DNA from 2 places in the Staphylococcus sp. Ze2 genome. Region 1 is predicted to be linked to the other one. Evidence: predicted binding sites of a transcription regulator. Region 1 holds the regulator's gene; the other holds the start of a gene.
The links. Region 1 encodes Rex, which represses fermentation and respiration genes when NADH is low (regulators of the CRP and FNR family bind a similar motif). Its sites were predicted from a motif close to TTGTGAAATATTTCACAA; they were not measured.
Positions count from the first base shown of each region.

Region 2: the regulator Rex is predicted to act here: its motif matches at 5,118-5,135, upstream of ACM591_RS04280 (formate/nitrite transporter family protein).

Region 1 covers NZ_CP183486.1:1,233,695-1,245,754, reverse strand. The annotation lists gene ACM591_RS05580 (carbohydrate kinase family protein) at 1-458, opposite strand, end outside; gene ACM591_RS05575 (sucrose-6-phosphate hydrolase) at 455-1,939, opposite strand; gene ACM591_RS05570 (LacI family DNA-binding transcriptional regulator) at 2,024-2,986, opposite strand; gene ACM591_RS05565 (sulfurtransferase TusA family protein) at 3,568-3,792, opposite strand; gene ACM591_RS05560 (YeeE/YedE family protein) at 3,814-4,902, opposite strand; gene ACM591_RS05555 (redox-sensing transcriptional repressor Rex) at 5,119-5,760, opposite strand; gene ACM591_RS05550 (ABC-F family ATP-binding cassette domain-containing protein) at 5,912-7,840, shown strand; gene ACM591_RS05545 (MutS-related protein) at 8,207-9,808, shown strand; gene ACM591_RS05540 (VOC family protein) at 9,941-10,363, opposite strand; gene tsaD (tRNA (adenosine(37)-N6)-threonylcarbamoyltransferase complex transferase subunit TsaD) at 10,635-11,657, opposite strand; gene rimI (ribosomal protein S18-alanine N-acetyltransferase) at 11,650-12,060, opposite strand, start outside.
Region 2 covers NZ_CP183486.1:994,644-1,006,703, forward strand. The annotation lists gene ACM591_RS04245 (alpha-glucoside-specific PTS transporter subunit IIBC) at 1-619, shown strand, start outside; gene ACM591_RS04250 (hypothetical protein) at 800-1,330, opposite strand; gene ACM591_RS04255 (bile acid:sodium symporter family protein) at 1,595-2,509, shown strand; gene ACM591_RS04260 (HAD family hydrolase) at 2,735-3,379, shown strand; gene ACM591_RS04265 (hypothetical protein) at 3,384-3,575, shown strand; gene ACM591_RS04270 (hypothetical protein) at 3,624-3,806, opposite strand; gene ACM591_RS04275 (hypothetical protein) at 3,803-4,162, opposite strand; gene ACM591_RS04280 (formate/nitrite transporter family protein) at 4,233-5,063, opposite strand; gene ACM591_RS04285 (amino acid permease) at 5,367-6,755, shown strand; gene ACM591_RS04290 (alkaline phosphatase) at 7,158-8,585, shown strand; gene ACM591_RS04295 (MurR/RpiR family transcriptional regulator) at 8,817-9,692, opposite strand; gene ACM591_RS04300 (PTS transporter subunit EIIC) at 9,695-11,134, opposite strand; gene murQ (N-acetylmuramic acid 6-phosphate etherase) at 11,207-12,060, opposite strand, start outside.

The DNA of each region.
Region 1 (12,060 bases):
TTTTCAATCAATTCCTTATGTGCAAATTTCATAGGACTTTCCACTAGATCAACTGAGCAGAAATGCAACATATCATTTTCAGTTACATCGATGGAACTTACTGCATCAGTACTGTACAACATGTCAGCCGATGGTTTTCTATAAAAGGAAAAGTCTCTTTCTCCTTCTTTAGTTAAACTCACAAATGCTAAGGCCGTATTGGCTTCCTCAGTACGTCTTACATATTGAGTACCTACTCCTATGTCTTCTAGCGTTTCCACAATTAAATCACCAAATGCGTCTTGTCCTAATTGTGTAATCATTTCCGCATTGCCACCTAGTTTTGTCGCTGTACAAGCCACATTACATGGTGCACCCCCGACTTGTCGACTAAACTTTTCTACATCTTTTAATTTAGAATCTGTAGTATTCGGTATAAAATCTATTAAAGCCTCTCCAATTGCTAGTAGACGTTTCATATAGTGTCACCTTTCAAATCGTATTTTGTAAATTTTAGATAGGTTTGGCCTGATTCAGTAGATGTTTTAATGCCTGTTGCATTTTCATCTGTAAATATTCTGGTTGTCATCACACGTTCACCATCATTACAGAATATTTCAACACTAGAAGTATCTACAAATAACTGCAGTTTTGATAACGGTGTATCTAAATAAGTACTCCTCGTTGTTCCTTCAACAGGTTCTGGTAATTGACCACTTTCACTGCGATCTAATGTTAATTTTTGCTCCCTCTTATTATACGTAATCAATGTAGACTCCGTCTTAGATGTACGTACTTCAAAGTAAACTTCTGTCGCCTCATTTTCCAAAATATCGATGATTAATTCAAACTGTTTACCTTCATATGGATGTAATTGTCTTGTGAATTTATTAGCATAACCTAGTGCCGTTTCTTCATTTGTGCGAAGCTTTTCAAGCGCTTTGATGGGACGTTGTTTTAAATTACCTGACTCAATTGTCAATACACGTGGGATAGTTAAACAATGCGCCCAACCATCGGCATCTGAAGGATAGTTAATATCAGGCAAGCCCATCCACCCAATTAATATGCGTTGACCATTTTCGTCTAAGAATGTCTGAGGAGCATAAAAATCAAAGCCATAATCTAATTCATGAAAATCAGCATGGTTCATTGTTAAATTATTAATATCATACTGTCCCATAATATACCCAGATTGATAAATATTCTTAAAGCGTTCCCCTTCTGAAGCTATGCCTTGAGGACAAAATAATAACATGTCATAACCGTTTAAATTAAAATAATCCGGACACTCCCACATATAACCAAAATCATCTAGATTCGTTTGAACCTCTCCTTGAAACTCCCAATTGACGATATCTGTGGAACGATATTGCAGAATTCTCCCTTGTTTTTTAATATTTTGAGCAGCTATCATTGCGTAATAAACACCGTCTTGAACATGTACCTTAGGATCCCTAAAATGTTGAGTATAGCCAAACGGTGGTGCTGATATCACTGCTTTAGGAAATTTATTAATCGATCCATCCTTAGACATTTTTGCGATATGTTGTGTAGAAATTCTATTCCAATCACTATCTCGATGGTTCGCTGTATACATATAATATAAGTGGTCATTATATTCAAAGGCACTGCCACTATATACACCGTGACTATCATCTTTCGTATCTGGTTTAATCGTTGGACCAATAGCTTTAAAATCTACAAGATCCTTACTTTGATATGTATACCAATATTTCAATCCATGCACAGGTCCTAAAGGAAACCATTGGTGAGATACATAATAATTCCCCTTGAAATAGATAAGACCATTAGGATCATTTAACAATCCTATTTTGGGTTGTATATGAAAAGTTTGTCTATATTCAGACTGATTAACTTGTTCAGTTAATTTTTCAATCGTTTCTTGATCAACATCTTCATATTTTTGATAACGTTGCTCTTTTGTCCACTCCGACATGGTGCGTATCCTCCTATTTATAAAATAAGCTCATTTAAATGGTACCGGTTCCATAATATACTTTTTTATCATACCATTTTTCTTTTAATTTTCAAATGACTGTTCAACATCGATAATAATGCGTTGTTCAATTTCTTGATGTTGTATCATCTGATTTAGTTTGTCCATAGCCACACTTCCCGCATATTCAAAATTGTAATTTATGGTATGGATAGATGGTGACACAATATCAGTGACTGGATCTCCACCAAATCCTACAATATACTTTTCGTGCGCATGTGGCGTGTGTTCTGAATTATATTTATGTATCGCTAAGGCAATTGAATCAGTAGCCCCAACAATTGCGTCATAATGAGGGTATGCTTCTAACGCTTCTACAACATCGACCATCGCCTCTTGATAATTAAATGATGTGAGCGAAATTTCAGGTTGTATGCTATGTGCTTCTAAACCCGCAATCAGACCTTCTTTGCGTTGAACCCCTACCGCAATATCACTTTCTGTTACACCAAAGAATTTGATATCGTTATAACCTTGTTGACCTAACATATCACCAACTAAGTATCCAGCTTGGTAATCATTATGGATAATACAATGTAAATCATCATGTGCTTGACCAACAATAATTACAGGAACATTTATTTTATTAATCACTTCTAAATGTTGGTCTGTGATTTCTGTTGCCATAAAGACAATACCATCTACCTTACTTCTATAAAATGTTTCAAGCGCGTCAATTTCTAATTGAATATTAAGATTTGTGTAATTTAGAAGTAAACTATAATTCAATTGATCACAGACTGTTTTGACTCCTTTAATTGTCTCGTCGACAGCAAAAGAGTTCATTCTAGGAATAATTGCCCCTATCATATTAGTTCTACGCGCACGTAAACTTTGTGCAAATTGATTGGGCTGATAGTCATTTTCGCGAATAATTTTATCTAATCTTTGTTGAGTTTTTAAACTTACCGAACCATTATTTAAATATCTCGAGACTGTACTTTTAGAAACCCCAGCAATTTTTGCTATATCAGCAATGTTCTTCATATTTTCTCACTCTCATTAATTAACTATTATAAACAATACTCATTTTATCATAATGCAATCGCTTTAAATACTATTTAAATCTTCTCTTACCAAAAGATTGAATTTTTCAGCTTTGTATCTAAACAGCAATATATAAGAGGACTTTCGAGTATGATATAGAAGTAGAAACTACAATTTAAAGAAGGGATATCACATGAATTAGGTGAAAATGTATGGCTTAATATGCATCGCTGTTTGCTTTTGTTATTTTTAGTTAAAAATGGTAGTTAATCAGCCATTTTTTAACTCTTCTCCCTCTAATGATATTAATTATTTCTTGTATCTATAAAGGTAAATCTATTAAATTTATTTTTACTCATTGCTTTAATGTTACCTCTTACTACTAATAACTTTGAATCTTTTTTATTTATTGAGTATTTTTCCAATAATAATTAATAGTTACGTCTTAATCATAAATACTAAAAAGGTCGAACTCAAAGCATAGCTATGAATTCGACCTTTTTTAATTTAATTATTATATTGACTAATTAACTAAGTGAAGCGCATTTCTTACCTCAACGTTAGCTATTTATAGTAACTGATTAAACTTTTTGAATTGTGATTGTCCATGATGCGTCATCTAACTGCTCATAATTTGTAACTGGATAGCCTTGCTCAGCTGCCCAATTTGGTAATGCTTCAGTTGCTTGAGTACAATCAAAATCTATTTTTAATTCATCACCATTATCTAAAGTATTCATTTTCTTTTGTGCTTCTATTAAAGGGAATGGACAAACCATTCCAACTGTACCTAACTCGTGTACCATAATTTGTGCCTCCTATATTAATTATATTGTTTGCGTTTGTGACGTTACATTCTCATTAGAAGTTTGCTTCTGCGCTTTTTTCATAGGTCTTATAAATACAAAATAACTCATTGTCCAAGCCCCTAAGATCATTGAAGCGAGTGCAATCCAACCTTTCCATGACATCGTTGCTGTCTCTACTAGTCCATTACCTATTGAACAACCACCTGCCACTGAAGCGCCGAATCCCATAAATACGCCACCAATAACACTGTTTCGGATGGTTTTTTTATCTGGCAATCTCCATTTAAACTCTCTTGCACCTTTAGCCGCCAAATAAGAACCTAGGAATATCCCAAGTACTAAGAATACACCCCAATCTAGTAATTTCAAATCACCAGTAACGAAAAACTGTACTAGATTGGCAGATGGAGTAGTAATACCTAGCCCATACATTCTTCCTGTCGATTCACTTACAGGCCATGCAATTAACGCGATGAGTCCTACTGCTATTGCAGCCACAAAAGGATGGTATTTCTTTTCAAATAAATAATGACGTACACCTGTAAATTTCTGCTTTAATTTAGGAACAGCAAATTTAGGTTTTGGTTTGCGTAATGTTTTGACTACAAAAAACACTGTAATAACTGTAAGCAATGTTACCCAAATCCATGTCGGTATCCCTGTAGTTTGTGACATACTCGTATTAACATTTGTAGGTTTGTTTACACCATCCATTAATGGTAATAACAAACCATATTTCGTAGCTGCCGAAGTAAATGCATAGGCAATGAGTGCCATCCAACTACCAATTAAACCTTCTCCTGCTCTATACCAAGTACCAGTTGCACATCCACCAGCTAATATAATACCTAAACCAAATATAAACGAACCTATTACCGTCCCAATAACTGGATAAGTTGAATCAGGTATTTGTACTAAACCAGTTGAAGTTAAAATGAGCAATCCTATACTTTGAACTGTAATTGCTATAAGTAATGCATAAAACATTTTGTTACTCTTTTGAATATACATGTCTCTAAATCCACCAGCTAAACAAAACCGTGTTCTTTGCATAACAAAGCCTAAAAGACTTCCCACAATAATGCCGCTGATTATTAACCAAGTCATATTAATAACCTCTTTCCCGATAAAATCAATAAGATTAATAATATTAGAAATCGTATAAAATTTCAACCTTGCAACTCATAAATTTTTAACTTTCTGCTAAATTAATAGTAGTCGTATTTTTGAAATTCAAATTAAACATCCATAAAAAAATAGTTTTTTATAAACACAATACATGGAATGTATTACTGTATCTATAAAAAACTAACTAAACATTTCTTATTTATTACTATAATTTTTCATAAAGAATAATAAAGATTGTAATTCAATACCTAAATCAATATGATGAACTTGAACGTCTGATGGTGTTAGTACACGACTTGGTGTAAAGTTAAGTATTCCTTTAACACCTGACTCCACTAATACATCGGCTACGTTTTGAGCCGCTTCCTCAGGCGTAGTCAGTATCACTACATCTATATCTTCTTGCGATAATATTTCCTTTATTTTATCAAATGGACTAACTGTCACTTTACCTATTTGTGTCCCAATAATTTCTTCACGAATATCGAATGCTTCAGTTATAGTCATTTCATCATGTATTGAAAAGTTATATGTTAATAATGCTTTACCTAAATTCCCTACGCCTACAATTGCAATTTTAATCTCGTCGTTTTCGCTAATTTCATTTTTAAAAAAATGTAATAAGCTATCAATATTATAGCCATAGCCTTTCTTGCCTAACTCGCCAAAATAAGAAAAATCTCTTCGAATTGTTGCGGAATCAATATTTAATCCTTCGCTGATGGATTTAGAATTAACTCTATCAATGCCTTTAGATTTTAATGTATTGACGAATCTATAATATAACGGTAAACGTTTCAATGTGGCACGAGGAATCTTTTCGCTTTGATTAGCCAAGATCTTATCCCCCTATTTCATTATCTGTTATTCATTAATCTTATAATCACTACAACATTATACATGACTGAATAATAAAAATAAACAATGATAGTTTTAACAACACACTGAATACTGTAGAATGATATTGAATAGAGAGGTGCAAAATCAGATGATATTATTACAACTCAATGATTTAACAAAATCATTCGACGGAGAAGATATTTTTAATAATGTAGATTTTGAAGTAAAAACTGGTGAACGCATTGGTATTGTAGGTCGTAATGGCGCCGGAAAATCAACATTAATGAAAATCATTGCTGGTGTTGAAGATTATGATAGCGGTCATATTTCTAAAAGTAAAAATTTAAAACTTGGTTATTTAACACAGCAAATGACATTAAATACAGATCAGACTGTATTTGAAGAAATGTCTAAGCCGTTTGAGGCAATGAAAAAATTAGAACAAGAAATGAAATTGGAAACAGATTGGTTAGCACAACATGCTGATGAATACGATTCTGAAACTTATAAAACTCATATCGATCGCTATGAATCATTATCCAATCAATTTGAACAACAAGATGGCTATCAATATGAAAGTAAAATTAAAACAGTCTTACATGGACTGAATTTTAGTGAAGCGGATTTCGACAGGCCTATCAATGACTTTAGCGGTGGTCAAAAAACAAGATTATCTTTGGCACAAATGTTATTAAGCGAGCCTGATTTATTACTTTTGGATGAACCTACTAACCATTTAGACATGGAAACAACCCAATGGTTAGAAAGTTATTTAAATTACTTTAAAGGCGCCATCGTAATTATCAGTCATGATAGATACTTCTTAGATAAAATTGTCACTCAAATTTACGACGTTGCACTCGGTGATGTCCAACATTATGTAGGCAATTATGCCCAATTTATTGATCAAAGAGATAAATATTATGAAAAACGTATGCAAGAATATGAAAATCAACAAGCTCAAATTAAGAGATTAGAGACATTTGTCGATAAAAATATTGCCCGTGCTTCAACTACTGGTATGGCTAAGAGCCGTAGGAAAATGTTGGAAAAAATAGAACGCATTAATAAACCTATGATTGATGCTAAAAGTGCCAACATTCAATTTGAATTTGATCGTAATACTGGTAATGATGTCTTTCATATAAAAAATTTAGAAATTGGCTATGAGTCTCCGATTACTAAAGGAATTACTTTTGAAGTAACAAAAGGAGATCATATTGCAATTATCGGCCCTAATGGCATTGGAAAATCTACTTTAATAAAAACTATCGCCGACATACAAAAGCCATTAAACGGGACAATTACTACCGGTGCCAACTTAAAAATTGGTTATTATGATCAAAAACAAGCCGAATTCAAATCAAACAAAACAATACTTGATTACTTATGGGACCAATACCCTACTATGAATGAAAAAGACATTCGGGCTGTTTTAGGGCGTTTTCTGTTTGTACAAGACGATGTTAAAAAAATAATTAATGATTTATCGGGTGGTGAGAAAGCTCGTTTACAGCTTGCCTTATTAATGCTCGAGCGAAACAATGTACTCATTTTAGATGAGCCTACAAACCATTTAGATATAGATTCAAAAGAAATGTTAGAACAAGCTTTAGCGAACTTTAAAGGTACCATTTTGTTTGTATCTCATGATCGTTATTTTATTAATGAATTAGCTAATAAAGTTTACGATTTAGATCTCGATGGAGGCACAATGTATTTAGGAAATTATCAATATTATATTGATAAAACTGAAGAAAGTGCAGCATTAAAAGCAAAAGAAGAATTAGAAAATCCAACAGTAAATGATACAGTTATTAAACAAAACGACTCGTATAGTGATCAAAAACAACAAAAGCGTGAGCAACGTCAAATAGAACGTCAAATTGAAACATGTGAACTAAATATTGAAACCTTCGAAGAAGAAATAAATGATATTAATCATCAGCTTACCTTGCCAGACGTATACTCAGATCCTGAAAAAGCAAACTCCTTAGCGGTTTCAAAATCAGAAATCGAACAAAAACTAGAACAAGTCATGGCTGAATGGGCAGAATTACAAGAAAAATTAATATAAACACTAATTCAATTCAAGAGCTAAAGTAGAAAAGTCTACTTTAGCTCTTTTTCATCCCCTGAAATACACAATAAATATTCACAACCTCCATCCTATAACAAAGGCTATCCACAAAGTTTTCCTAGTTATCCACAAGTAAAAAGTAATCTTTTTTTGCGCATAAAATTCAGATAACGGTTTATATCCACACACTTTACCCAAACTTATCCACACCTTGTACACTATTTGTTGATAAGTACGCATGTTCTCTATTGACATCAATTTATTCCTTCTTAAATAAGGCACTATCTCTGTTTGTTAAATTTTGGCTATAATGTCATAATTATCACATAGCCACTTACATATTAATAAAGGGAGTAATACACTATGCCAGCAATTTTTTGGTTCTTTATAGCTTTTCTTTTTTTGGGTACTGCATTAATGATTATCTCACCCATTGTTGCCAACAAAAAACTTATGCACGATATCAAACCATTATGGGATAATAAACGCCCATTAGAGAATTTCATTAGACCGAATCATACTTATATTTACCAATTTGATACATATAAACATAAATTTAACAGCGCAACCTTGATAGACGAAAAAACGTGGTCAGATTTAAATCTTGATAGCGTATTTCATAATATGAATTTTAATTTTACAGCTATTGGCGAAATGAGGCTTTTTGCAACTTTAAAAAATATGTTCAAAGTAACAGACGCTCAACTTCTTTCGAATATTACAACTAACTTAGATTTTAGGAATAAAATATCATTGTATTTAGCGCAAATTGGAAAAGCAATCTATCCTACTTTTCCTGATCAAATCTCATCGATTAAACGCAATAATTTTTTTATTATTTGTACATACTTACCATTAATTTTTATAATGCTATCCATTTTCATTCCTAGCATTGGCATTAGTTTAACTATTGTTTCTGCAATTTTTAATATGATGTTAAGTGGATTTTTAAAAAAGTCCTATGAACAAGATTTAAATTCAATGTTCTACACGTCAACCGTTATCAAAAAAGCGTATGCCATCCAACAACTCGAACTCGCACCTAATCTAGATATTGACTTTAAACATTTTGTTATAGCCCGCAAATTTAGTGGCTTGCTAGGTCGTGTGAACTCAAACGATGAAACATCTGTGTTTTCATTATTATTCAAATTAATCTTTATGATGGATTATCATCTATTTCATTTAATTCAAAACAGTTTTAAAAAGTATGAAGATGAAGTAATGGCGTGCTATGAATACATCGCTAATATTGATAATCATTATGCTGTAGCTTTGTGGAGAGAAACTTTAGATCATTATATAGTTCCTCAAGTTACAGAAAAGGATGTTATTCATTTTAAACAGTTAACACATCCATTGATTAATGGTGCAGTTCCAAACGATTTAGCGATAGACAATCATATTTTACTAACTGGTTCAAACGCATCAGGTAAGTCCACATTTATGAAAGCTGTTGCGCTCAACATCGTATTATCACAAACCATTAACACTGCTACAGCTAAAGAATTTGAGTATAAGCCTGGTATGGTTTATACCTCAATGGTCAACCAAGATGATATCTTAACAGGTGATAGTTATTTCATGACTGAAATCAAATCTATTAAACGTCTATTTGATATCACAACAACTAACAAAGTGTATTGCTTTATTGATGAAATTTTTAAAGGTACGAATACCACAGAGCGTATTGCTGCATCAGAGTCTGTCCTAAGTTATCTCGATCAACTTGAAGGCTATACTGTCATTGCCGCTACGCATGACATTGAGCTCTCTTCTTTACTAGGCAATGTGTATTCAAATTATCATTTTAATGAGTCTATAACTGAGGATAACATTTCATTTGACTTCAAGATTAAGCAAGGTAAAGCTGATACCCGAAATGCGATAGAATTACTTAGAATTATGTCATTTCCGAAGAAAATTTATAATCGTGCAAAGTCATCAGCAAACCGTAATACTTAATCAAAAATTGTTTTTTCGCTTCATTTATTATTGCTTATAACTACAAATAGAGAGGATGGATATTTATTCCATCCTCTCTATCTGTATAAATCAAACATAATTTTTAATAAAATCCGCCCATAAATTCATGCTTTATTCAGCATTAACCATCCACGTAACACCAAATGGATCATTAAACATACCATAAAAATCTGACCATTCAGTTTTACCTAATGGCATCGTCACTTCACAGCCCGCTGCTACTGCTTTATCAAAAAATGCTTTTGCCTTTTCCTTTTCCGCTTCATTCGAACCATCAAATGTGAAGGTAACAATCGCACCACTATTATCTATTTTCTTATTCTTCCACGTGTCACTACAATAGAATGTTTCACCAAGTATATTAAATGAGGCGTTCATTGTAAAATCTGCGTCCACTTGATATTCTTCCGGCATATTTGCGAACATTTCATGGTCCCCACCTACACGTTGTATATCCGTTGCACCAAAATGTTCTTCATAAAAATTTAATGCGGCCAAACTATTTTGAAAATTAAAATATTGAACTGCTTTCATAATTAACTTCCTCCTTGTGGTGTTAAACATCAACACGTATTAAATCAATTATTTAAATGTCTATAAATTACTTATACCCATATTCTGTTGTTATAAAGTGGAGAATTTTTAATTTTTTCACTACAACCTTTAATAGTTAAAAACTTAAAGAACAGTAGTCAATTTATCCAACATCCATAAGTCTATTAAACACAAAAAAGTCCAAGACATTTATTTATATCTAGGACTTTTTGAAAGTAACTACCTACATTAACATAGTAATTTCCACTAATTATTTAACTGTAAATGCTTCAATATCTAAACTATTAACACCATTCAATGTCATATCTGCTGTAACACCTGCATTATATAAATAGTGGGCCGCTGCACCAATCATAGCAGCATTATCTGTGCATAATTTAGGGCTTGGTATTGAGAGTGTAATATTGTGACTTTCACAGGCTTCTGATAAGGCAGACCTTAAACCTTTATTACTCGCTACACCACCTGCAACTATAAGTTGGTTTACACTGTATGCTTCACATGCTGATATAGATTTGCCAACTAATACTTCAACGACACTATTTTGGAAACTTGTCGCGACATTCGCTTTGTTAATTTCCTCACCTTTTTGTCGAATGTTATGAAGTTTGTTTATAACCGCACTTTTTAATCCACTAAAGCTAAAATCATAACTATCTTTGTCTAGCCATACTCTTGGAAAATCATAGCTATCTTGACCCTGAGCAGCTAATTTATCAACTTGTGGTCCACCTGGATAACTAAGTCCAATGGTTCTAGCTACCTTATCATATGCTTCACCAACAGCATCATCCCTAGTTTCACCAATAACCTCAAAGTTCAAATGATCCTTCATATAAATTAATTCTGTATGTCCACCTGAAACGATTAATGACATGACTGGAAACTGGAGTGGTTTTTCTAAATGATTCGCATATATATGACCAGCTATATGATGTACTGGAATTAACGGTTTATCATATGCAAATGCTAATGCTTTCGCAGCATTTATACCGACTAACAAAGCCCCTATCAAGCCAGGACCTTGCGTGACTGCTACTGCATCAACCTGCATCATTGTTACATCAGCAGTATTCAATGCTTCATCAATAGTAGTTGTGATACCTTCAACATGATGTCTACTCGCTACTTCTGGTACGACACCGCCAAACCTTTTATGGCTTTCAATCTGACTTAGAACGATATTACTTAGTATATCTGTTCCGTTTTTAATAACACTGACACTTGTTTCATCACAACTAGATTCAATTGCTAATATTATTGTTTCATTCATTTAAATTCACCCACATAACTATTGCATCCTCACCTTCACCATAATAATTTTTTCGCTTACCACCATATTGAAAGCCTAAATTTGTATAAACATGTTGCGCAATCTCATTATCCACCCGTACTTCTAAACTCATTACTTCGCATTTAGTTTGGACATAACTCATTGCATACTTGAGTAATAATTGTCCAAGTCCATAGCCTCTATATGATTCATCAATAGCAACCGTAGTTATTTGTGCTTGATCTATCACAATCCAAACACCTATATAGCCAATTATTTTTTCATTAAATTCTATAATAAAATAATGTGCGAATTCATTTTTTTCTATTTCATGATAAAACGCATCAATTGACCAACTACTATCATTAAAACTATTTCTTTCAATATCAAATACTTGAGGGAC
Region 2 (12,060 bases), 240 kb from region 1:
TACGTTCTTATTCATAGCGCCATATTTATTTGTATTGCATGCTTTATTAGCTGCAACAATGGATACAATGATGTATGGATTTGGTTTAGTAGGTAACTTTGGAGGGGGACTATTAGACTTCTTTGCAACAAACTGGATACCGTTAGCACAAAATCATTGGTTAACATATGTGATACAAATCATCATAGGCTTAGGATTTACAGCAATTTATTATTTCTTATTTAGATTTTTAATTCTGAAATTTGATATTCCACTTCCTGGTCGTAAAAAAGATGAAGAAGATATGAAATTATATAACAAAAATGATTATAAAGGTAAAAAGAACGAAGATAATAATAGAGTATCAACAGGAAATGATTATGAAGATAAGGCGATTTATTATTTAGAAGGTTTAGGTGGTAAGGAAAATATTAAGGATGTAACAAATTGCACAACACGCTTAAGACTTACAGTGAAAGATGTTGAGAAGGTCGAAGATAGTGCTTACTTTACACATAATCAAATGGCACATGGATTAGTAAAAAGTGGTAAAAATGTCCAAGTAGTTGTAGGTATGTCAGTGCCTCAAGTAAGAGAAGCATTTGAAAATTTAGTGAATAATGATGATGTAATAAAATAATATATTAGTTTTATATGATGAATGACGCAAGGATGAAAGACTTGTATAAGAACTAGTTAATAATTTCGTTTTAGGAAACAATTACCTATAAGATTAAGAGGAACCAAAACACAAATGTCTTGGTTCCTCTTTTTTATTATTTATTGTATATTGGTGATTTTTATAAGCAGGCTGTTTATATTACGAAATTCTAGCTTTATTCATCCAACGAGGTTGGTATACAGCGCCAAGGATATCGATATTATGCGTAGCCATTATATATATGAGTTTTGCAAAGACTGAGGGTGACGTAGATACGTTTATCTTATTGCGATTAAAAGTATATGTAATGTACTCAGTTTGATTTATTAAATTCAAAATATCGATGACCTTGTCTTTAATAAATGCGTCACGAAGTCCATCTACAACTAGTTCAAAACGTCTGGAAGATAATAATAAATGATCTAAATCTAGAAGGTCATTAGTATCTGTACCTTGTAGTATTTGATAAATGGAATAGTTATGAAAACTAAGGAAACTAATCATATATGGTAATTGCTGCTTTGGTAAATTAATCTCTAAAGCATACAAATTATTTTGTTTGAAAATAGTAAATTTAAATGAATTACAAAATTGTATTTGTTTACAAAGTTTGGTTAAATTTTTTCGTGTGGCACGATTGTTTAATCCACCAATATTTAACACAAAAGTTTCAGTTTTATCTAAAAACATATGATACCCCCAATATCTATGGAAAGTGTTTTATCTCTATTAATCATAATATTCAATTACACTTAAATTTTCACAAGTTATTATTTCTATTAGATTGTACCACTCTTTTTTATTGGAATCACTAGGTCTTAAGAACGAAGTTAAAATTTTTAAGAGAAGTTACGTACAGATATTATATTTAGAATATTTAGAAAATTAAGTTGTTTGTAAGTTTAAAGTATGATACATTCTTCTTTGTTAATACATAAAGGGAAGTGTTTATAGATGTTATCAAAGGTAAGTAGATTTGCAACCAACACATTCTTATTATGGATGTTAGTTGCTGCAATTATAGGTTTTATTTTTCCTGCTCAATTAGCAACACTAAGTGGATGGGTTCCTTATTTATTAGGTATTGTAATGCTGGGGATGGGGCTAACGATAGACCCTAAAGATTTTAAAATTGTATTTCAAGCGCCACGCTCAGTGATAATTGGTGTTATCTTACAATATACAATCATGCCATTAACAGCTTTTTTAATTGCTAAATTATTTAATCTGCCACCAGAAGTAGCTATAGGTGTTATTTTAGTGGGATGTTGTCCTGGCGGAACATCAAGTAATGTAATGAGCTATCTTGCTAATGCAAATGTCGCTTTATCAGTTGCAATTACAAGTGTGTCCACACTATTAGCGCCAATTCTAACGCCAGCCTTAATATATTTATTTGCTAATCAATGGTTAGAAGTATCGTTTATGAGTATGTTTTGGTCGGTTATCCAAGTAATTTTAATTCCAATTATTATTGGTTTTATCTTACAAAAATTATTTAAAAACTTTGCCGCTAAGTCAGCGAAAGCTTTACCAATTGTTTCAGTTGTTGCTATATCGCTTATCCTAGCGTCGGTAGTAGGTGGAAGTAAATCACAAATACTTGAAACAGGCTTATTGATTTTTGCTGTTGTTATCTTACACAATATTGTAGGTTACACACTTGGATATACTTTGGCTAAAATATTCCATTTGGAAAGAGCCGATAAAAAAGCTGTTTCTATAGAAGTAGGTATGCAAAATTCAGGTCTAGCAGTATCACTAGCCACCGTTCATTTTAGTCCATTAGCTGCAGTTCCGGGAGCTGTATTTAGTCTGGTTCACAATATTACTGGACCAATATTAGCTAAATATTGGAATAAGCGATAAAAATAAGAAGAAGCTAGGCTAATTTATGAACTGTATTTAGTCAAGTAGACAAATAAATAATTAAAATAACCTAATGGTCTAATTCATAGCTATGTTATGGATTGGGCCATTTTTAATGCGATTCACTTATGTCATAAAAATGGTTACAATTAGTTAATTCAAATCTGAAATATGATAAGCTATCATTAAACGAATGTGATCTCATATTAAATAGGAGGCGTAATTATGTACAAAGCAGTTGTATTTGATTTTGATGGCACGATTATAGATACAGAAAAACATCTGTTTGAAATTATTAATAAACATTTAATTCAACATAATTCAGAAGAAATATCATTAGACTTTTATCGTCAGTCCATTGGAGGCGCTGCAACGGAATTACATAGATATTTGGAAGCACAACTCGGTAAGGATAATAAGGAAAAGGTTTATTTAGAACACAATGAAACGAGTGTTACATTACCGATTGTTGATGCAATGCATCAGCTTATGCAATATTGTAAAAAACGTCATATCCCTATGGCAATTGCCACAAGTAGTTACCGTGAAGATATTCAGCCAACGTTTGACAGTTTGGGATTGGATGAATATATAGATGTAATTGTAGGGCGTGAAGATGTAGAGGCGATTAAACCAAACCCAGACCCATATCTCACTGCTGTCCAAAGATTAAATTATAATCCAGCAAATTGCCTAGCGATTGAGGACTCAGTAAATGGTGCTACAGCGGCTATTACTGCTGGTCTTGATGTTATTGTTAATACTAATGACATGACCGAATTACAAGACTTTAGTCAAATTGCATATACAGGGAAAGATTTGTCTGCTGATGAAATCATAGCGTTATGTTTTGAAGTTGATAGGAGTTAGTTTTATGAATATTTATTTGTTAATATTTTTCCTAGGTGGTCCTATCGTATTAGCTATAGGTAATTTAGTTTTAGGACCTATATTTAATAAAAAGATTCCTTTTAATATACAATTTCGTTCATTTATGGTTGGTTCGATGGTTTATTTATTAGGTGCTGTAGCTTTATATTATTTTGTACTACAATATAGGTTTTAATTATATATTAAAAACAGATGACGCTTTACGAGACAAGCGCCATCTGTTTTATAGAAATTGAAATATTAATGTTACACATACTAGGACAAGTAGCATAGCATCTATACCTATCATGATAGCAAACCGGGGATTCTTTTCTCCGGTTTCTTTTGTTTTTTTATAGGCTTTCAAATTTGGTATTAAGCTCACAATTAATAAAATAATTACTACGATTCCTAAAATTACACTCATGATTTGTCACCACCATTTTGATTTTTTGCTAGAAACTCCCATACGTAGCCGGCAATAATACCTAAGATTAATCCAATAATAATTCCGGCTTTTATTGCTGAAAAGAGAGCGCTTATGATAATCGCAATTAATAATGCAATAGGAATGGTTATACCAAATTTATATTTTCGTTCTGGAGAATTTACAATAGAAAACAAAGTATAATATAAAATACCAAAAACAAAAATCACCATTATACTTTTTAATATTAAAGGACCAACTGAACTATCAGATCCACTAAAATAATTTAAAAAGAAAAATAACACACCAAATATAATGGAAATCGTAAGCGTACGTTTCATTAAGTGTTTATTCATATATAACTCCTTTGTAATAAATCTACTGAAAATTATACCATATAACACAGATGAATTATTGTATTAGCAGTTATCTTGGTATATTACGTTCATATTGGTGATGATCATTTAAATATGCATAAAACAAACCTATTATTAATCCTCCTCCGATATAATTACCAATGCCTGCACCTAATAAATTAATAATTGCAGGTATAAGTGCTAATTCACTGCTTTGATATACTAAACCACCACCAAATAGTACAGAGTTATAAACCACATGCTCATAACCCATAAAGGCAAATATAGATACACCAAACATCATAACGAACATTTTAGCTAAAATATCGTCTATTTGCATCGCTATAACTAAAGAGATATTAATGAAAAAATTAGCGAAGATACCCTTAATCAATATTGATGTAAAACTAGCAGTTAATGTCTTATGTTCAATAGTATGCTCTAATTGTATTAACATGTCAGTAGTCATCACATCAGAATGACGTAATAATAAGAAAAATAAAAAGCCACCTAATGCATTACCGATAAAGCATAATGTGAAAATTTTCAAAACTCTGGTAGGGTTGATGACACGATAATATAAACCAACTGTAAAATACATAAAGTTACTTGTCAGCAATTCTGAATTAGTAAATAAGATGAGTACTAGAGCAAAACTAAATGCTATAGATGCAATAATATTGATGATGCCAGAAGGTAGATGAGTTTCTAGGGATGCTTTAATAAGTAAGACAAATACAGTAATAACACCTAGAATAAAACCAGCCATTATAGCTCGTAGTAAATAGCGCTTAAAATAAAAACTTTGTAAGATGTCTTTAGTTTTAATAGTATCAACTACGTGATCAATCCAAGCTTTGCCATAAAATACTTTATCCCATTTAATGTTTTTTTCGCTCAATTTTTTATCCCCGCTTTCTGTAATTAATTATAAGTATACTATGTTATGTAGAATTTGTGATATTTTTCACAAATTCTACATGAATTCATGTTCACTTAAATTTTTATAGTTGATTTTCAAGAAAAATAATTTTTAAAAAAAGCTTTACTTTCCAATGTAAAATCGCATACAATTGATAAACGGTAATGTAAGCCCTTACATTATTCGAAAATAATTGTTTAAATTTTTTGAATTTATAGTATAATAACGACATAATAAGTGAATTTAGTTCCACTTATATTTGAAAGAGATGGGGTTTGAATGATGAAAGATAATAATGAATTACAGAGGGGGCTAGGTGCACGTCAAATGCGTATGATTGCACTTGGTGGAACGATTGGTGTAGGACTATTTATGGGAGCTACAAGTACTATAAAATGGACAGGTCCTTCTGTTATATTTGCATATTTAATAGCAGGTATATTTTTATTCTTAGTAATGAGAGCAATGGGAGAAATGGTTTATTTACATCCAACTTCTGGTTCTTTTGCTAACTTTGCGAGTGATTACATACATCCAGTAGCAGGGTATCTAACAGCTTGGAGTAACGTTTTTCAATGGGTAGTTGTAGGTATGAGTGAGGTTATTGCAGTCGGAGAATATATGAACTATTGGTTCCCTGACTTACCACAATGGATACCGGGCGTTATTGTTGTAGTTTTATTAGCTGGAGCTAACCTTGTATCTGTTAAAGCGTTTGGTGAATTTGAGTTCTGGTTTGCAATGATTAAAGTAGTTACAATTATTTTAATGATAGTAGCTGGTTTTGGTCTTATCTTCTTTGGTCTAGGAAATGGTGGAGAAGCAATTGGTCTATCAAATCTATGGGATCATGGCGGATTTATGCCTAACGGTTGGATTGGCTTTTTCTTTGCACTTTCAATTGTTATCGGATCATACCAAGGTGTTGAATTAATTGGTATTACCGCTGGTGAAACAAAAGATCCACAAAAAAATATCAAGAGCGCGGTTAACGGTGTTATCTGGCGTATATTGATTTTCTATATTGGTGCAATTTTTGTAATTGTTACAGTTTATCCTTGGAATGAACTAGGCAATATTGGTAGTCCATTTGTAGCTACATTTGCTAAAGTAGGTATCACTTTTGCAGCAGGATTAATCAACTTTGTTGTACTTACTGCAGCGATGTCAGGCTGTAACTCAGGTATATTTAGTGCTAGCCGTATGTCATTAAATTTATCTCAAAAAGGTATGTTACCTAAATTCTTTGGTAAAGTTATGAAAAATGGTGTCCCTGTTTGGACTGTACTTGCCATTGCAACAGGCATTTTAATTGGTGCTTTGCTTAACGTAATCTTACCGTTATTTATCAAAGGTGCCGATAGTGTATTCGTATATGTTTATAGTGCTTCGATTTTACCAGGGATGGTACCATGGTTCATGATTTTAATTAGTCATTTAAGATTTAGAAAAAATCATCCTGAAGAAATGGAAGGCCACCCATTTAAGATGCCAGGTGGTGCATTTACAAACTACATTACAATGGCGTTCTTTATCATGGTATTAATCGGTATGTTATTTAATAAGGAAACTGTGGTTTCTGTAGTTATCGGTATTGTATTTCTATTGTTTATGACAATGTTCTTCTTCTTGAAGGGCTACCATAAATTAAGTAAAGATCAACAACTCTAAAGTGTAATAGGGTAATTATATTTATATAAATTATTTTAATATTTAAAGTATTTTGTGAGAGGCTGGGACAATTTTAATTGTCCCAGCCTTAATGATTATAAAGAACCACTTCTCAATGTAATGAGTTAGTGGTTCTTATGCATGAGCAATAGCTTAGGTAAACCTTTTTTATCAAATAAGTCATTTTAATAAGATGAGACGATGAAACCTTTGTAAATGAATTAGCTTTCTGTCTCGTTACCATTTTTTAATTATTATCAGAATGTACTTTTTAATCCGTTATACACATAACTTTATTAATTAATTTACATAAAATTTACTGCAATAAAATAATTACTCAAAACTTGTAGACTACACTTAAAGTGTAGATTGATAATACATATTTAAAGGAGTTATTACTTTATGAAAATTTTTAACAAATTAGCAACTGTTTCTGTGGCAAGTGCAATCGTTATGGGTTCTGTGTTGGGGAGTGTGCAGTCAACCTATGCCTCGGCTGGAGGACATGCGCCAAAAGAAAATGGTGTTTCATATATGGGTAATACAAAAAATGCAAAGAATGTAATATTTTTAGTTGGGGATGGTATGGGTCCTTCGTACAATTCTGCTTATCGTTACTTTGCTGATAATCCAGAAACAAAAGAAATGGAAAAGACTGCTTTTGATAAATATCTAGTAGGTAATCAACGTACAAATCCGAGCGATCCAAAAGAAAATGTAACTGATTCTGCGGCTGGTGCGACAGCGTTTAGTTCTGGTCATAAAACTTACAACGGGGCTATTGGTTTAGATGATAATAAGAAAAAAGTGAAAACTGTGTTAGAGCAAGCAAAAGAGAATGGTAAGTCAACTGGATTAGTTTCTACTGCAGAATTAACTGATGCAACGCCAGCAGCATACGCAGCGCATGTTGATAGCCGAGACAAAAAAGATGAAATTGCTAAACAATTTTATAACGATAAAATTAAAGGTGAGCATAAAGTAGACGTTTTACTTGGTGGCGGGGCAGAATATTTTGGTAAAGAAAATGGTAATTTAGCAGATAAGTTTAAAAAAGACGGCTATGATGTTGTCGACAATAAAACAGATATGAAACAGTCTACGAACAAAAAAATCTTAGGGTTGTTTGCTGATAATGATATGCCATTACAAATTGACGCACCAGATAAAAATCCAAGACTGCTAGATATGGCAGATACAGCAGTAAATAAATTACAAGAAAATGATAAAGGTTTCTTCTTAATGGTAGAAGGCGCATCTATAGATAAAGCAGGTCACCCAAATGATGTAACGGGTGTAATGTCTGAAATGAATGGTTTCGAAAAAACGTTTGAATTTGCTACAAATTATGCAAAATCAAATCCTGATACACTAGTCGTTGCAACAGCAGATCATTCAACTGGTGGTTTGTCTATTGCTAAAGGTAAAGATTATGTTTGGAATCCAGAGGCAATTCAGTCTATGAAACACTCAGGTATGCATATGACTAAAGAAATTGCTGAAGGCAAAGATTCACAAAAAGTAATTCAAGACGGTTATGGTTTTGAAGTTGAGCAATCACAAATTGATAAAGTTAAAGACGAAGCAACAAAACTCAATAAATTAGATAAAGATTCCGATGAATATAAAGAACAAATGCAAAAAGTTCAAGATGCCATACAAAAACCAATAAATGACAAATCTAATACTGGCTGGACAACATATGGTCATACTGGTGAAGATGTAAACACATATGCATATGGGCCTGGTAGTGAGCAATTTAGAGGAAATATAGATAACACAGATAATGCGAACAATATCTTTGATTTCTTCAAAAATGAACAAAACTAATTGAATCAAATGGTATTAGTATAATGTTAGTGAGAAAGATAATAAATAATGACAAATAAATAGGAAGTGAGCTTGATAAATCACATGAAATATTGGTTTATCTCTCACTTCTTTATTTCATTGGCGATTAAAAATGATATGAACTAAAATTTTTGATTCAAAAAACTAGTATAAAAAGATAAAACCAACCTACTCAACTTAAAGAAACAGTTGTTAGGTTGGTTTTTTATATTAATGTTTAAAATATATATTAGATAAATGCTTTCGATAATTATCTAAAGCCATTTTAGATTGAGTAATAGCGTCTAATGATTTGTCGTAATTTAATGCGATGTAGCGGTAATATAAAATATCGACTGTGAACAATTGAGCAAATAAAGAGGTTGTTGCAGCCATACGTAATTCATTTTCATCTGTTTGACCATATATCAGTGTATAATCTGATATTTTTGCAATAGGATTATCGTTCGAACTTGAAATAGTTATGATAGGAATTTGATAATCTGTTGCTACCTTTGCCATGGATTGCAATTCACTGTGACTACCTTGATTTGTCACGAATATAATACAATCACGTTCATCATGTGTAGCAAGTGTAGACATAAACAAATGAGTTTCTTGCAAAAGTCTTACATTTAATCCAATTCTAGATAGTTTTTGAAATAGGTCTGTAACAATAACAAGTGAAGCCCCGTAACCAAATAGAAAAATCGTGCGAGCACTTTGCATCTTTGCACATATCATATCTATATTTTCATTTTCAATATGGTCTGACACGAAGTTCATCGTGTTTGTAACACGTGATAACATTTTAGACTTTAATACATCTACAGATTCATTATCCATTAATTCAAGGTGATTGTTGTTTAATGTTTCTTCGGGTAAATAGCGAGAAATGGCTATTTTAAGCTCTTGAAATCCTTTTTCGGTCATTTTCTTACTGAATCTAACGATAGACGCAGTACTTGTATTTATTTCATCAGATAAATCTTGAACAGACATATTGATAATCTTATGTGGTGTATTTAAGATATAATCAGCAATTTTTTTCTCACTTTTAGTTAATTTCGGGTATTGTCGATCAATTTTATATAGTACGTTGGTCATAGTTAATCACCTAGAGTATCAGTTTCTCGCATAGCCTTTGTCGTGCCGAAGAAATAAGTGAATAAGAAACCACCGGCATATGCTGCGAGTAATCCGGCTATATAGCCTAAGTACATGTGGTCCGAAATCAATGGCAATAATGATATGCCACTTGGGCCAATTGCGGTTGCACCAATATGGCCAATGCCTCCAATGACAGCGCCACCGATACCACCACCAATACAAGCCGTTATAAATGGTTTGCCTAAAGGTAAGGTAACACCATAAATTAGAGGCTCACCAATCCCTAAAAATCCAACCGGTAGGGCACCTTTAAGTGTATCCCTTAGTGTTGTGTTTTTACTACATCTTACCCATAATGCTAAAGCAGCTCCGACCTGTCCAGCACCAGCCATAGCAGCAATTGGTAATAAATAAGTTGCGCCAGTTTGATTGATCATCTCAATGTGAATAGGTGTGAACATATGATGCAAGCCTAACATAACTAATGGTAAGAAAAAGGCTCCAATAATAAACCCACTAAAGACACCACCAACGTCGATAATTGCATTGATAACTGAGACAAGTCCATCTGAAACGAAGCCAGCTAATGGCATAAAAATAAAGATTGTTAGAAGTCCTATAATAAACAGAGTGATTGTAGGCGTAACGATAATATCTACGGCGTTTGGAACAATTTTATGTAATCGTTTCTCAACGATACTAAGAAGCCATACTGCAAAAATTACGCCAATTATACCACCTTGACCAGCTTGTAGCGGTTCGCCTGTAAAAATGTTGGTAATCATATTTTCATCAGTTAAACCCGTTAATAATGTTGTACCACCAATAACACCACCTAAACCTGGTGTAGCGCCAAATTCTTTAGCTGCATTGATACCAGTAAAGATTGCCAAATATGCGAGCATACCATCTTTAATGACATTGAAGACTGTGACCAGTTGTGTTACCCACTCGCCGGAAATTTGACCAGCTGCTAAAAGGTTACTTAATACAGCTGCGATACCACCAATTAAACCTGCCCCAATAAATGCGGGGATAAGAGGTATAAAGATATTAGCAATTGTTTTTAGTAATTTATTAAATTTACCGCGATGTTGCTTACTTTGAATAGAAGTTTTATTTTCTTTAGCTTTCGCTTCAGCATCTTCGCGGTAATTTTTAGTGTTATGGGGGATAGTTTCACCTAAGCGTACACCGCTTAAGTCAGACATATGAGTAGCAACTTTATTGACTGTTCCTGGTCCAACAACGACCTGTACGCGATCGTCTTTTACGACACCCATCACGCCTTTAATTGCTTTTAGTTTCTCATAGTCAATTTTATCTTCATCGAGTACTTTTATTCTAACTCGAGTCATACAATTAATAACGTTATCCATATTATCAATTCCACCAACAGCATCTATGATACTTTCAGCAAGTATTTGCTCTTTTGTCATAAAATGACCTCCTTTTATGTCATTGAAGATTTATGAAATGTATAAAAAAATGAAAATTATAGTTAAAAATATTTAGTCTTTAATGGCTTGTTTGATAATATTGTCGTTTTCCTGTAAACGTCTTAAAGCTTCCTCTTTGGATATATTGCATAAGTGCATAACAACAGCAACTTTTAAATTTTGCTCTGCTTCTTCATATAATATTTGAGATTGTTCGTATGAAGTATCACAAATATCTTGAATTATACGGATAGAGCGATCAATTAACTTTTGATTTGTTGCTTTAACATCGACCATAAGGTTGTCATATACTTTACCAACACCAACCATTGTGATAGTAGATATCATATTCAGTATTAATTTTTGAGCAGTTCCTGATTTTAATCTAGTAGAACCAGTTAATACTTCTGGCCCAACATTAACTTCAATAGGGAATTGGGCTAATTTGCTAATTTGAGTATCTACATTACAGGAAATTGCTACGGTATATGCACCAACTTTGTTTGCGAATTTTAATCCTCCTTTGACGTAAGGGGTACTACCGCTTGCAGCTATACCAATAACAACATCTTTTTCACAAAGGTGGATGTGTTTTAAATCTTCATGCGCAAGTATTTCATCATCTTCAGCACCTTCAACAGCGACAGTCATCGCGCGTTGTCCACCAGCGATTAAGCCAATGACCTCATTTGTACTCGTATTAAATGTCGGTACGCATTCGGCGGCATCGAGTACGCCTAATCGACCACTTGTACCTGCACCCATATAGATAATACGGCCACCTTGCTTAAACTGATGTGTGGTAATTTCAATTACTTTCGTTAATTCAGGTAAGATGACTTTTATTTGTTCGGGGACTTTTTGATCTTCTGCATTCATTGTTTCTAAAGCTTGTTGAATAGTCATTTCATCTAAATGCATTGTTG